Regions from separate parts of the Methylobacterium sp. CM6247 genome, predicted to be linked through region 4. Evidence: predicted binding sites of a transcription regulator. Region 4 holds the regulator's gene; each other region holds the start of a gene.

Region 1 (3,685 bases), 3.1 Mb from region 4:
GGGACGAAGGCTGGAGTTGGCGGCGCTGGCCGTAATGCCAGCTGCCCCCGGCTCGCCCTGAGGACCGGCAGGGCCCCTGGGACCCGTTTCCCCCTTGGGGCCGACATCGCCTTTTGGCCCAACCTCACCCTTGGGACCGACATCACCCTTAGGACCGACATCGCCCTTGGGACCAGTCTCTCCCTTGAGCCCGGCCTCGCCCTTCGGTCCCGTCTCCCCTTTCGGCCCGGCCTCGCCCGCGGGGCCCGCAATCCCCTGCGGTCCGACAAGCCCTGCCATGCCCTGGGGCCCGGTTTCGCCTGCGGGGCCCGCATCGCCCTTGGGGCCGGGCTCGCCCGTGGGTGCGCAATTGGCCACCACCGCCTCCCTCTCGTCTTCACCGGCCTTCAGCGCCGCGACGCAGGTAGCCGGCCGGTAGGGAAGGCGGAACAGGAAACGCCCGCGCGAATCGGCCATCACCGAGATGTCTTCGTCGAGAATGACGACGGTGCCGGCCTTGCGCACGCTGCCCGAGATCCGCAGGTCTCCCCCCTCGATCCGCGCATCGTAAACCTGGATCGGCTGCGACGGCGTCACGACCCGCCTGGTCCTGGCCCTGGGCCCCGGAGCCGCTGCGGCATCGGTCGCCGGGGCGGCGCTCATCCCACGGCCCGGCTGGCCGGGACTGACCTGGCCTGGCGCCTGCGCGAAGGCGGCCCCGGAGAAGGAGCCCACGAGCAGCATCAGGCCGATCAGCGATTTGCCGAACAGGGAACCGGCCTTCTGGCTGTTTCCGGACGGGCGATGAAGGGCCTGGCACTGGGCGGCTTGGTCGAGGCGCATGGGCATTCTCTCCCGGCTGATGCGCCGGGGGTCCGGCACGGCGGAGGGACAATGCCGGGTCCGGCCATGGGGTCAAGTCCACAACGAAGGGCTCGAACGCCCTGCCGATTCTCGGCCGTCCACACTCATCCACAGCCGTCCACAGGGGAAACGACTGTTTGCGTTGGGAAATTTTTCAGACCCCTGAAACCTGTTGAGTGTGTTCTTGTTTTGTTCTTATCGTCCGGCGACGGTGCGGACAGGATGGCTTTGGCTCAACGGACAATGCGCGATGAGGGCGAGACGAACACGGACGAGTTCGCGCGGCGCCGGAGGGTTGCGATGGCCGCCCTGCGCGATCACGGGGGAGGACATTCCGACGCCCTCCGCGTCGAGTCGTTGCCCCTGGGAATCGCCCATATCGATTCGGGGCTTCCCGGCAACGGCCTCACTCTCGGGCGACCGCACGAGATCGCGCCGGAAGCCGAGGGCGACGAGGCGGCGGCCCTGGGCTTCACCCTCGCCCTCGTGGCGCGTCACCTCGCGCGGGTCGAGGGAGAGGCGCTCCTCGTCATCGGCAAGGGCCATCCGACGCCCTACGGCCATGGGCTCGCCGGGCTCGGCCTCGATCCGGGCCGCCTGCTGATCCTGGAGGTGGAGAACGACGCGGATGCCTACCGCGCCGTGGAGGAAGCCCTGCGGTCTCAGGGCCTGAGGGCAGTGGCGGGGCTGGTGGATGCCGGCCTGCCGCTGAAACAGAGCCGTCGGCTGCATCTGGCGGGCGAGGCGGCCTCCCGCCTCCTCCTCGTCCTGCGGCCACCGCAGGCGGAAAACCCGAACATGGCCGCGACCCGCTGGCGGATCGGGTCGGGGGCGGCCCTGCGGGACCGCTTCGGCTGCATCGAGCGGCCCTGCTGGCGGGCACGGCTCGACCGCTGCCGCAACGGACGGACCGGGGATTGGCTTCTGGAGTGGGATCATGCCGCGCATCGTTTCGGTCTGGCTGGAGCAGTGGCCGCTGACGCGCCTCAGGCGCGCTCGAACACGGCTTGAACACGCGGCGCCAGAAGCGGCCGCGCCCTCCGTCGTGGCCGCCATCGGCCCGGGGGGCCTGCGCATCACGGCAGTGGATGCCGCTGCCTGGGCCCTGGGCCTGCGCCCGGGAGAGCCCCTGGCGCGAGCCCGAGCGAGGATCGGCCCCGGCATCGCCGTCCACCCCGCCGACCCGGAGGCCGATGCCGCCGCCCTCGCACGGCTCTGCCTCTGGGCCCGTCGCTACACGCCCGTGGTCGCGCCGTTCGGACCGGCAGAGGGGGCTGCCGGCTTCTTCCTCGACGTGGAGGGGGCGAGCCATCTGTTCGGCGGAGAGGAAGGCCTGATGGCCGACCTTTCCGGTCGCCTGTCGGCCAATGCGATTCCCGCCCGGCTGGCCCTGGCCGACACGCCCGCCTGCGCCTTCGCCCATGCCCGCCACGGCGGTTCGGCGAGGCCCGTCATCGTGCCGCCCGGAGACAATGCACCGTCCCTGCGCGAGCTTTCCGTCGCCGCATTGCGGATCGAGCCGTCCATCTCGGACTCGCTGCGTCGCCTCGGCCTGCGCCGGATCGGAGCGTTGGCCGACGCGCCCCGCCCTCCCCTCGCCCGACGCTTCGGCGAGACCCTGCTCCTGCGCCTCGATCAGGCATTGGGGAGGAGGCCCGAACCGCTAGTCTCCCTGGCCGAGCCTGCCGCCTTCGGCGCGAGCCAGGGATTCCTCGACCCGATCGGACATCAGGCCGGCATCGTCGCCACCGCCATCCGGCTGATGCGGGAGATCGCTCCCCGTCTCGGCGCATCGGGCATGGGCGCGCAATCCCTGCGCTTGAGCCTGCATCGGGTCGACGGCATCGAGAAGACCCTCGATCTCGGCCTGTCGGAACCGACCCTGTGCCCCATCCAGATCGGTCGGCTGCTGGACCTGCGCCTCGACCGGCTCGGCCCGGCCCTCGATGCCGGCTTCGGCTTCGAGACCGTGCGGCTCGACGTGACCGGCATCGGCCGGCTGGAAGCGCGCCAGGACTCCCTCGCGGATACGGGCCTCGATCGACGCGCGGAAGGCAACGGAACCACCCGCCTCGCCGATGCCCTGCGCCAGCGCATCAGGGCCAGGGTGATAAGGGTGAGCCCACGAGCGAGCCATATCCCCGAACGCGCCGACGCCCTGGAACCGTGGCGGGTGAACCATGTGGCCCTCGACTGGGCCGGGCGGGGGAATGCGCGCCCGGGCGGCCCCGTGCCGTCCCGCCCCCTCGTCCTCTTCCCTCGCAGCGAAATGGCCGACGAGGTGTTCTCGCTGGCCCCCGACGGGCCGCCCCAGCGTTTCCGCTGGCGCCGACGTCTGCACCGAATCGCCCATGCCGAAGGACCGGAGCGCATCGCCGACGCCTGGTGGCACGCCCCCGCACCGGCCCGGGACTATTACGTGGTCGAGGACGAATCCGGCCGGAGGCTCTGGGTCTACCGGGAAGGCTTCCACACGGCGCAGCAGGCCGCACGCTGGTTCGTGCAGGGATTGTTCGCGTGAGTGCCGAGATGAGTGCCCTCCCCTCTCCCCGCCGGGCGGGGAGAGGATCGCAGGCACCTTGCCGTGTCTGCGATGAGCGGAGGCGAAGCCGGAGCGAGGGTGAGGGGGACTCTTCGGATGAGGCTCCTTCGGACGCGCCCCCTCACCCTCGGCTGCCGCCTCGCCGCGTCGACAACGGGGTCGTCGCGGCCATCTCCCCGCTCGCGGGGAGAGGGGATTGCGCGAACGGCCCATCTTTCTGCGCATGACCCCGCCCTATGCGGAGCTCGCGGTGACCACGAATTTCTCGTTCCTGCGCGGAGCCTCGCATCCGCAGGAAAT
Region 2 (3,685 bases), 2.1 Mb from region 4:
GTGGGCACCCGCACGCTCATCTCGCCCGTCAGGTACTTGGCGGTGAGCGAGGCGGGGTTCTTCAGCACCTCCTCGGGGGTGCCCTGGGCGATGATCTGCCCGCCATGGATCCCGGCACCGGGGCCGACATCGACGACGTAATCGGCCTGGAGGATCGCATCCTCGTCGTGCTCGACGACGATGACGGAATTGCCGAGGTCGCGCAGGCGCTTCAACGTGCCGAGCAAGCGCTCGTTATCGCGCTGGTGCAGGCCGATGGACGGTTCGTCGAGGACGTAGAGCACCCCCGTGAGGCCGGAGCCGATCTGCGAGGCGAGGCGGATGCGCTGGCTCTCGCCACCCGAGAGCGAGCCCGAGCCGCGCGCCAGGGTGAGGTAGTCGAGGCCGACATCGACCAGGAAGGTCAGACGGTCGCGGATCTCCTTCAGGATGCGGAAGGCGATCTCGTTCTGCTTCGGCGTCAGCTTCTCCGATAGTTCGGAGAACCAGCGATGCGCCTCGCGTACGGAGAGCGCAGTGACGTCGCCGATATCCTGCATGGCGACCTTCACCGCCAAAGCCTCGATCTTGAGGCGCTTGCCGCCGCAGGAGGCGCAAGGGGTCTCGCTCATGAAACGGGCGATGTCCTCGCGCGAGGCGTCGCTCTCGGTCTCCTTGTAGCGCCGCTCCAGGTTCGGGATGACGCCCTCGAACGGCTTGTTCACCTCGTAGGCGCGCATGCCGTCGTTATAGGCAAAGCGGATCGACTCGCGGCCGGAGCCGTAGAGGATGACCTTGTGCGCCGTCTCCGGCAGGTCCGACCAGGGCGACGTGGTCTTGAAACCGTAATGCCCCGCCAGGGCGTCCAGGGTCTGTCCGTAATAGGGCGAGGTCGATTTCGCCCAGGGGCCGACGGCCCCGCGCTTGAGGCTGAGCTTGACGTCGGAGATGACCAGTTCGGGGTCGATCCGCATCTCGTGGCCGATGCCGCCGCAGGTCGGGCAGGCGCCGAACGGGTTATTGAACGAGAACAGGCGCGGCTCGATCTCGGCGATCGTGAACCCCGAGACCGGGCAGGCGAAACGCGACGAGAAGGTGATGGTCTCGCCCTCGGCCGGATCGGCGAATTCGATCAGCGCGATGCCGTCGGCCAGTTCCAGGGCGGTCTCGAACGAATCGGCGAGACGCGCGGCAATGTCGGCGCGGACCACGAGCCGGTCCACCACCACGTCGATATCGTGCTTGAGCTTCTTGTCGAGCTTCGGCGCATCGTCGATCGGGTAGTATTCGCCGTCGATGCGAAGACGCTGGAAGCCCTTCTTCTGGAACTCGGCGATCTCCTTGCGGTACTCGCCCTTCCGGCCCCGAACCACGGGGGCGAGGAGATAGAGCCGGCTCTTCTCCGGCAGGGCCAGTACCCGGTCGACCATCTGGCTCACGGTCTGGCTCTCGATCGGCAGGCCGGTGGCGGGCGAGTAGGGGATGCCGACCCGCGCCCAGAGCAGGCGCATGTAATCGTAGATCTCGGTGACGGTCCCCACAGTGGAGCGCGGGTTCTTCGACGTCGTCTTCTGCTCGATGGAGATGGCCGGCGAGAGCCCGTCGATCTGATCGACATCGGGTTTCGACATCATCTCGAGGAACTGACGGGCATAGGCCGAGAGCGATTCGACGTAGCGGCGCTGGCCTTCCGCATAGATCGTATCGAAGGCGAGCGACGACTTGCCGGACCCCGAGAGGCCGGTGAAGACCACGAGCTTGTCGCGCGGAATCGTGAGATCGATGTTCTTGAGGTTGTGCTCGCGCGCGCCGCGCACGGCGATGACGCGACGGTCGGGACTTCCCTCGAACAGCTTCTCGATCCGCGCCTCGACGCTCTCTTCCTGTGCCTGCGCCGCTTGGCTCTTCAGGCCCCGTGGTGTCTTGGCGGCGGCTTTTGCTTTGGCCATTGGGTCTCTTCGGCGGCAGGACTTGGCGGAAAGGAGGATCGGCGACGACGCGCGGGGATCGTCTCCGGGACGTCATGCGGCGAGGTCGAAGACAACGGTCCCGCCACCGGTCGCCATGTCGGGCGCACGGGCCGGGCGGGCAAGACGCACGCCACGCATATCCGCCACCCAGCTAGAACAAAAAGCGTACAGCTACAATATCGGCGCTGAATTCTGCGCTCGGGCGGACGCTCGCCAAGCTCTCGCGACCGAACGCACCATGGAAGTGGGACACGCTCCTCTGCTGGAGCGGCACCCGACCGCGGTGGGTCGGCACGCATTTCCAGGCCTTCGTTTGTCGCGCTCCTGCTCGCCGAACCGGCAACCACTTCGGCGCAGAACGCCCTAGACGCTCGTCTGAAACCCGCCGAGGGGCGCGACGACCCGGCAGATCAGCCCATCGGGCTCGTAGGCGAGGGAGACCTCGCCGCCGACGGCGCCGGCGAGCCCGCGTTCGATGAGCCGTGAGCCGAAGCCCTTCCGCGTCGGGGGGCTCACGGGTGGCCCGCCATGCTCGGACCAGACGAGGTGGATCGTGTCGTCGTCTCCCACCGCGACCACCCGCCATTCCACGACGACGCGGCCGTCCGGCCTGGAAAGGGCGCCGTATTTGGCGGCATTGGTGGCGAGTTCGTGCATCATCAGGGCGAGCGACAGGGCCGCCTTGGAGCCGATGACGATCTCGGGCCCCGACAGATCGAACCGCCCCGGCTGCTGGTCGTCGTGAAGGGACAGGGCGCTCTGCAGGATCGTCGAGATGGCGGCGCTCTCGCGCTCTCCGGTCAGCAGGATGTCGTGGGCATTCCCGAGGGCGATCAGGCGCGCGGCCAAGGCATGCTTGGCCGCTTCCACATCGGTGACGTTGCGCAGACTCTGCGAGGCGATCGCCTGAACCATCGCGAGGGTGTTCTTCATGCGGTGGCTGAGTTCGCGGTTGAGAATCCGCTGCTGCTCGTCCGCCTCGATCCGGATCAGGCTGCTCCAGGCCCGTTCCGCCACCTCGCGGACGAAGGCGATCTCGTGCGGCGTCCAGGAGCGTGGCGAGGCCTCCGTCGCATAGAGCACGCCGACGAGGCGACCGCGCTGGAGCAGGGGGACGGAGATCACCGCCTGCACACCCTCCGCGATGTAGAGTTCCGCATCGCTATCGAGGTCGGGGGAGGTCGCGAGATCGTCCACCGCGAGGATCTCGCCGCGCCGCAGGCCGGCGATACTGGCGGGAAATTCCTCGAGCCGCAGGGTCCGGCTCGGAAAAGTCTGTCCGTCCGAGGACCAGGAATGCGCCACCGTCACCAGCCCCGCCGGAAGGTCGACCATGCCGTAGCCGGCCCGCGTCGCCCCGAGGGCGCGGCCCAGGATCTCCGCCGTCATGGCCACGACATCGGCGTTCGAGCGCAATTCACGCAGGCGGTCGCCCAGGCTGATCAGCGCCTCGCGACGGGCATCCGCGCGTTTCTCCTCGGTGATGTCCTCGATCATCGCCATGGCGTGAACGGCGTCACCCAGGGTCTGGGAGACGAGGTTCACCCTCGCCCAAATGATCCGGCCGTCGCGTCTCCGGTAGCGCTTCTCGAACCGGTCCTGAAGGGTCTCGCCGGTGGCGAGGCGGCGATGCAGGTCGTCGCGCGCATCCGCATCCTCGGCGGGGGTCCATTGGGCGAGGGAGCGACCGACGATCTCGGATTCCGGCGCACCCCAGATCTCGCAGAGCTTGGCGT
Region 3 (3,685 bases), 2.4 Mb from region 4:
GCCGACCGGATCTCGTTGACGCCGCTCATCGTGAAATGACTCTGTCGTGCGCTTGGGGCGGTCGAGACGACAACCCGAGGCTTCTTCGTGGCTTGCGCCCTCATAAGGAGGCCGGACCGTCGAGTCACGCCCGCTCCGCGATCGTGCGTTCCTGTTTCTTAACGCTGCACCCTTCGAACGCTCGACGGCGCTCGTCTCTGGACTTGGCGATCGACCAAAGAGCGAGCATCGGGCCGATTCGCACCGATAGGATAGTCCGAACATGAAAGAGGCCGCCGCGATGGTCCGCGACGGCCTCTTTCATGACTTACGAGGCGATCAGGCCTCGCCTTCGTCCAGATCGTCCGCCGTGGGCTTGGCGGTCTCGAGGATCTTGTCGGCCAGCAATCCCGAATTCTGCCGGATCGCGGCTTCGATCTTGTTGGCGATGTCCGGATTGTCGCGCAGGAACCCCTTCGAGTTCTCGCGGCCCTGGCCGAGGCGCTGGCTCGCATAGGAGAACCACGCGCCGGACTTCTCCACGATCCCGGCCTTCACCCCGAGGTCGATCAACTCACCGACCTTCGAGACGCCCTCGCCGAACATGATGTCGAACTCGACCTGCTTGAAGGGCGGCGCGACCTTGTTCTTGACGACCTTGACGCGGACCTGGTTGCCGATGGCCTCGTCACGATCCTTGAGGGTCGAGATACGACGGATATCGAGGCGCACCGACGCGTAGAACTTCAGTGCATTGCCGCCGGTGGTCGTCTCCGGGCTGCCATACATGACGCCGATCTTCATCCGGATCTGGTTGATGAAGATGACCATGCATTTCGAGCGCGAAATCGAGCCCGTGAGCTTGCGCAGGGCCTGGCTCATCAGGCGGGCCTGAAGGCCGGGCTGGCTGTCGCCCATCTCGCCCTCGATCTCGGCGCGGGGCGTGAGCGCCGCCACCGAATCGACCACGAGCACGTCGATAGCGCCCGAGCGCACCAGGGTGTCGGTGATCTCCAGGGCCTGCTCGCCGGTATCGGGCTGCGAGATCAGGAGATCGTCGAGCTGCACGCCGAGCTTGCGCGCATAGACCGGATCGAGAGCGTGCTCCGCATCCACGAAGGCGCAGACGCCGCCCTTCTTCTGGGCCTCGGCGATGGTGTGAAGGGCAAGGGTGGTCTTGCCTGATGATTCGGGGCCGTAGATCTCGATCACCCGGCCACGCGGCAAGCCGCCGACGCCGAGCGCGATGTCGAGGCCGAGCGAACCGGTGGAGACGGTCTCGACCTCCGCTACCTTATCGTTCTTGCCGAGTCGCATGATCGAGCCCTTGCCGAAAGCACGCTCGATCTGGGACAGCGCGGCATCGATCGCCTTCGCCTTGTCCTTGTCCACCATCGGGGAATCCACAACTTTCAGCGCGGGCTGAGCCATTCGTCGGCATCCTTATGCATGGGGAGAGCTCAAGGCTCAATGTGCCTCGGATGCGAATGATGTACTTGTTTTGTTCTCTTTTTGCAAGGTGCCGGGTGCTGATTTCGCATCATTCGGCGGGAGAACGTCGCCCTAACGGGCGATCGTCTCCTTCACCGTTTCCACGAGCTGCTTGAGGCTGAAGGGCTTGGGCAGGAAGTTGAAATCCTCGCCGTCGGGCAGGTTCTTGCGGAACGCGTCCTCGGCATAGCCGGATACGAAAATGACCTTCAGATCAGGACGGTGCTTGCGCAGTTCACGCAGCAGTGTCGGGCCGTCCATCTCCGGCATCACCACGTCGGAGACGACGAGGTCGATGGTTTGGTCGACATCGCTGATGAGGGCCAGGGCGTCGAGGCCCGAGGCCGCCTCCAGCACTGTGTAGCCCCGTGCCGACAGGGCCCGGCTGTTGACCGCGCGGACCGGGTCCTCGTCTTCCACCAGCAGGATCACGCCTTGCCCGGTATGATCGGGAGAGGGTTTGCGCGGGGCGGATTGTCCGCCACTGCCGGGCTTTTCGAGGTCACGCGCTCCCCTGAGCCGGCTGGCGGCGATCTCCGCGTTGCTCTGCGGGGCAACGGCGACGGCGATTTCCGGAACGGGCTCGGCCGCAGGCTCGTGGCGCGGTAGGTAGATCCGGAAGGCGGTGCCGCTGCCAACGGTCGATTGCACGTCGATGGTGCCGCCGCTCTGCTTGATGATGCCGAAGACGGTGGACAGGCCGAGGCCGGTCCCCTTGCCGATATCCTTCGTGGTGAAGAAGGGCTCGAAGATCTTCTCCATCACGTCGGGCGGGATGCCCTCACCGGTATCGAGCACCTCGATCAGGACATGGTCGCCCGCCGGTGCGCCGGGTTGGCGCTCGTTAGTCTCATGGCCTTCGAGGATGTTGGCGGTGCGGATGAGCAGCTGGCCGCCATTCGGCATCGCGTCACGGGCATTCACCGCAAGATTGACGATGACCTGCTCGAACTGGTTCACGTCGGCCTTGATCGGCCAGATGTCGCGCCCGTGCTTGAGGTCGAGATCGACACGCTCGCCGAGCAGGCGCTTCAGCAGCAGCGTCAGATCGGACAGGGCTTCGCCGACATTCATCACTTCCGGGCGCAGGGTCTGACGCCGCGAGAAAGCCAGCAGCTGCCGCACCAGGCTCGCGGCCCGGTTGGCGTTCTGCTTGATCTGCATGATGTCCTGGAAGGCCGGATCGGTCGGCCTGTGGCTGGCCAGCAGAAGGTCCGAATATCCGATGATGGCCTGGAGGACATTGTTGAAATCGTGCGCGATGCCGCCGGCGAGCTGGCCCACCGTGTCCATCTTCTGGGTCTGGGCGATCTGCTGTTCGAGCTGGCGCTGCGCCGTGGTGTCGAGGGCATAGAGGATCACGCGCTCGCGGTCGGCCGGCGTGGCCGCATCCGCTGCCGCCGAGGTGTCGCCGCCGGCAGGGCTGAGCCAGACCCGCGCGGAACGGTTTCCCGGCCCCGCCAGCGCCACTTCGATCGGTTGCACCTCCACGGTCCCGTCGGCGGCCTTCACCAGGGCGCCCTCGAGGACGGCCCTGTCGCGGTCGAGCAGGGCTTCCCACATCGTCGGCTCGGTGCCGAGCTCGCCACGCCCATCCGGCACGGCCTGGCGTGGGGTGCCGCCGAACAACCGGGCGAAGGACGCGTTGGCGCGGGCGATGCGCCCGGTCCGGTCGAGGGTCGCGATGGCGATGGGGCTGTTGTTGAGGAAGCGGGCGAGCCGCACCTCGGCGGCGCGCTGCGGCTCGTCGCTCTCGGCGCCGGCCGAGCGGTTGAGCACGAAGGTGCGCGACGGGCCCGGCTTGCCGTCCTGGCCGAAGGCGACGCGATGGTAGAGCCGGGTCGGCAACGGCTGGCCGTTGCGGCGCCGCAGGTCGAGGTCGAACCGGTCGGTGCGCACCTCGCCGGGCAATCCCTCGGTGGCGGTGAGCACGTCGGCGCTGGGTGCGATATCAGGCAAGCGCAGGCCGCCGGACCCCACGGTCGCGAGGTCGTAGCCGAGCCAGAAGGCCAGCGTCGCGTTCATGTAGACGATGGAGCCTGCCGGATCGATGGACAGGAAGCCGGCCGGCGCATGGTCCAGATAATCGATCGCGTGCTGAAGCTCCTGGAAGACGTTCTCCTGGCGCTCGCGCTCGTGCGTGATGTCGGTGACCGTCCACAGGGTCGCCGGGAGTCTCGGCCTCTCCACCGCGCGCACGGCGATGCGGAACCAG
Region 4 (3,685 bases):
CGTCGACATCGATTCTCTGGGCCAAAGCTGACATCGTGTTCTCTCCCTGGTTCTTTGACGTTTTATTTTGATTGGCGGTCCGCAAAGTCGGCGAACCGATGACGTGAACTTTTCCGCTGCGGGATTTGGTTCTCTCTTGCAGCGCAAACCCGATTGTGATGCGGCTTCGGAGACCGCGGGATTCCTCGACGTTAAATCGACGTCCTGGCAGTGACTTTGGAGTTGGCGTTGCAGTGAAGTCGGCCAGCGTGACGTTTCATTCTCCCTCGACGGGGCGTGGATTTTCTTCAACGGGAATCCAAAAATTTATGATCTCTTTGGGTATTCCGCGCAGCTTAATCTTTGCGGTGACTTGATGGGGTCGATGGTGGACACAACCAAATCGCCATGTTTTATAATGCCTATCGCCAGTCGAGCGGCGTTCGCCGGCTGGCGATCCCGCGCCTGCCTCGAACAGAGAAGACGCTTTGACCCGATCTAGCAGTCGAAAACTGCTGTAAGCCCTCCGACCCGATAGGCAATTGGTGGCATACCAAATACCAACTGTCAAACGGATTTGCACGATTGTGCCGATCAGCATCGGATCGCTCGAACGCGAGGCTTCGCATGGCCGGTCGACACGGGAAGAATACAACTCCTTCCTTCATGGTAATCGGAAGTCTGCTCTTCGAACCGTAGCGAGGAAAGCGCCACTCAGCTTATGTTAAGAGCTTTGAGCGGGCCGAGGCATTCCTTGTATTTCAAACGCGAGTTTGGCATGCTTCACACCAAGTGTGCTCGCCCGCGTGTGCGAGTTTAAATTATTCTAGGTGGCATGAAAAATGGTTAAATCCGACACATTTCAAGTAAAGCCTATCGTTGCGACTTCAAGCTTGCGTGCATTGGCTTATGACGCGCTCAAAGAAGCAATCACGAACATGAACATTTATAATCAGCGTGAAGAGGTTCGCCTGGATGAGCGAAAGCTGTCCTTGAACCTTGGCGTGAGCCGCACCCCTGTGCGCGAAGCGCTGACGGTATTGGAGCAGGAAGGCTTCGTGCGGTTCGAGGCCCGTCGCGGTGTCTTCGTCATCAAGAAGTCGAAGAAAGAAATTGTCAGCATGATCCAGGCTTGGTCTGCCTTGGAGAGCATGGCTGCGCGCCTCGCCTGCGAGCGTGCCACCGACGAACAACTTCTCTGCCTGCGTGAGCACTTTCCAGAATTCTATGAAGGACGCCCGTCGGATCATCTCGACGAGTATTCGGAAGCCAACATTCGCTTCCACCAGAAGATCATTTCGCTCGGCCAGTGCGACGTGATCAAAGACATCACCAGCAACCTGCTGATGCATGTCCGCGGTATTCGCAACACCGCGCTGCGTCAGGGGGAACGCGCGGCCAACTCGATCAAGGAACACGTGGCGATCATCAAGGCATTGGAAGCGCGCGATGCAGATCTGGCGGAACGCCTCGTGCGCGAGCACGGCCTCGGCCTCGCCAGCCATGTCGAGAAATATGGTGACTATCTCGACTGATCGACGCTGCCGCCAGAGTACCCGCCATATCGCATGGCTCCCCGGCCGTCGGTGACCGACTAAGTCATCGGCGGGGACTGGGCGCGCGGCTCCGCCGGACACCGCGAAGGCCCGCCATACAGTGGCGGGGTAAGCCCCCGCGGCACGAAGCCCCATCGGATGATTGAAGGGCCCGGCGGGTGATACCGGCGGACGCCAAGCCGGCCCGCGGTAAGGCCGCTTGAGCGGAACATTGCACCTCAGGAACAAACTCTACCACCGGGTTAACGGAACCCTTGCAGAACACTTGCGGAACGTCTACCGTGTTCGTGTTTTGTTTCAGCGGCGTTAGTCGCGGCCATTGGCTTCAGTGGAAGAGTGATCTGTATGTTGACGCGTAAGCAGCTGGATCTTCTCCAATTCATCCAACAACGGATGCAGGAGAGTGGTGTCCCGCCCTCCTTCGACGAGATGAAGGACGCCCTCGATCTCAAATCGAAGTCGGGGATCCACCGGTTGATCACGGCCCTCGAAGAGCGCGGATTTCTGCGTCGTTTGCCGAATCGCGCCAGGGCGATCGAAGTGATCCGGATGCCTGAGAGCCTGACCGGTGCACCGGCGTCGAAGCCCGCTCCCGCCGGTGAAGTTCGCCGCTTCACGCCGAGCGTCGTCGAAGGCGGTCGGTCCAAGGCGATGCCGTCCCTGCGCCAGCCAACGACCCAGGCCCAGGACGAGAGCGGAAGGTCGATCACAATCCCGGTCATGGGACGGATCGCGGCCGGCACGCCGATCTCCGCCATACAGAACCAGAGCCATTCCGTGACGCTATCACCGGACTTCCTGGCCGGCGGCGAACATTACGCGCTGGAGGTCCGTGGCGATTCGATGATCGAAGCGGGTATCCTCGATGGTGATCTTGTCGTGATCAAGAAGCAGGACACTGCGAATACGGGCGACATCATCGTTGCCCTCATTGACGATGAAGAGGCCACATTGAAGCGCCTGCGTCGCCGCGGTTCCTCCATCGCTCTGGAAGCGGCAAACCCAGCCTACGAGACGAGGGTTCTGGGTCCGGATCGTGTTCAGATCCAGGGGCGGCTCGTCAGCCTGGTCCGTCGTTACTGAAGCCCGTCCGACTGCGTTTCGGATGACGGATCGCCGTCGTCGCCCTCGGGTTCTATGGGTTTCGGACTTGGTCCCGATTCCTTCGGAGGCGAAGGGGACGGCGTGACGACAGCGACCGCCCGCCGCCATGGCGGACGAGAATGAGGTTGGTGGGCGGACGTGACCTGCGGTCCTTCAGGGCCGAAACGGATGGCGGTGGCGCCGCGTAGGGCTAGGTATGCGCGATCGATGACGAAGCCGGCCCGGCAGTCTTTGGGAGCGTCACGGCGGGCGATGATCACACTCGCCCGTTCGCAATCCTCCGCGAAGGCCCGCTTGTCCTTGACGAGGGCGACGATCCGACCCGGTCCTAACTCGACGACGCATCCGACGGTATCGCATCGGCTTCTCGGCGAGGCTGCGACGGCGGCGACTTTCCGCGAATCGCCATCCGCCTTGAGCCATTGTTCGAGGACGAAGGCCGGCGGGCTGCCGAGAATGCTCAATCGGCCGTCCCCGTCGCGGAAGGCTGCACCGCCACCCTCACGGTCGATGTAGACGTCGTAACGCGGCGGCATGGTAGCGAGCACGACACCGAGAGCGGCCGGAGCAAGGCCGATCCAGCGTAAGCTCGAGACGGGAAGTGTCAGCAGGAGCAGGGCGAGAGCAAGCAGGCAGAGTGCCGTGCTGCCATAGGCCGGGACGACGAGCGTGGCGTGTCCGAACCCGCTGATCCAGCCGGAGATCGTGAGCATCCCGCGTACGGCGAGCCCCATCGCCCACCAGACCGGCTGGTCCAGTGCGAAGGGATAGGCGAGGATCCCAAGAACCGCCGCCGGCATCACCGCCAGGGAGACGAGGGGCAAGGTCAGGGCATTGCCGACGATGCCGAAGGGCTGGACGGTCTGGAAATGATAGGTCGCGAAGGGCGCCGTGGCGATCTGGGCGATCAAGGTCGTCGCCAGCGTGCCAAGGACCGCGACAGCCAGAAACCGCCAGGTTCGGGCCAAGAGGCCCGCACCTTCGCGTGGCGGCATCCAGCGATTGAGCGCACCGGCGCAAGCGATGAGGCCCGCAACCGCGCCGAA

Evidence for each region. The regulator LexA, encoded in region 4, represses DNA repair genes until DNA is damaged. The targets are predictions, from matches to a motif close to TGTTCNNNNTGTGTTCNG.
Region 1: the regulator LexA is predicted to act here: its motif matches at 1,023-1,040, upstream of ACYQOP_RS11205 (ImuA family protein).
Region 2: the regulator LexA is predicted to act here: its motif matches at 2,102-2,119, upstream of uvrA (excinuclease ABC subunit UvrA).
Region 3: the regulator LexA is predicted to act here: its motif matches at 1,471-1,488, upstream of recA (recombinase RecA).

The regions. Positions count from the first base shown of each region.
Region 1 covers NZ_JBTXKX010000003.1:2,198,482-2,202,166, reverse strand. The annotation lists gene ACYQOP_RS11210 (collagen-like protein) at 1-822, opposite strand, end outside; gene ACYQOP_RS11205 (ImuA family protein) at 1,144-1,854, shown strand; gene ACYQOP_RS11200 (Y-family DNA polymerase) at 1,781-3,364, shown strand; gene ACYQOP_RS11195 (error-prone DNA polymerase) at 3,609-3,685, shown strand, end outside.
Region 2 covers NZ_JBTXKX010000003.1:3,172,345-3,176,029, forward strand. The annotation lists gene uvrA (excinuclease ABC subunit UvrA) at 1-1,928, opposite strand, end outside; gene ACYQOP_RS15945 (PAS domain-containing sensor histidine kinase) at 2,313-3,685, opposite strand, start outside.
Region 3 covers NZ_JBTXKX010000003.1:2,902,952-2,906,636, reverse strand. The annotation lists gene alaS (alanine--tRNA ligase) at 1-29, opposite strand, end outside; gene recA (recombinase RecA) at 319-1,410, opposite strand; gene cckA (cell cycle histidine kinase CckA) at 1,543-3,685, opposite strand, start outside.
Region 4 covers NZ_JBTXKX010000003.1:5,258,189-5,261,873, forward strand. The annotation lists gene oxc (oxalyl-CoA decarboxylase) at 1-34, opposite strand, end outside; gene ACYQOP_RS25940 (GntR family transcriptional regulator) at 822-1,514, shown strand; gene lexA (transcriptional repressor LexA) at 1,881-2,618, shown strand; gene ACYQOP_RS25950 (ComEC/Rec2 family competence protein) at 2,612-3,685, opposite strand, start outside.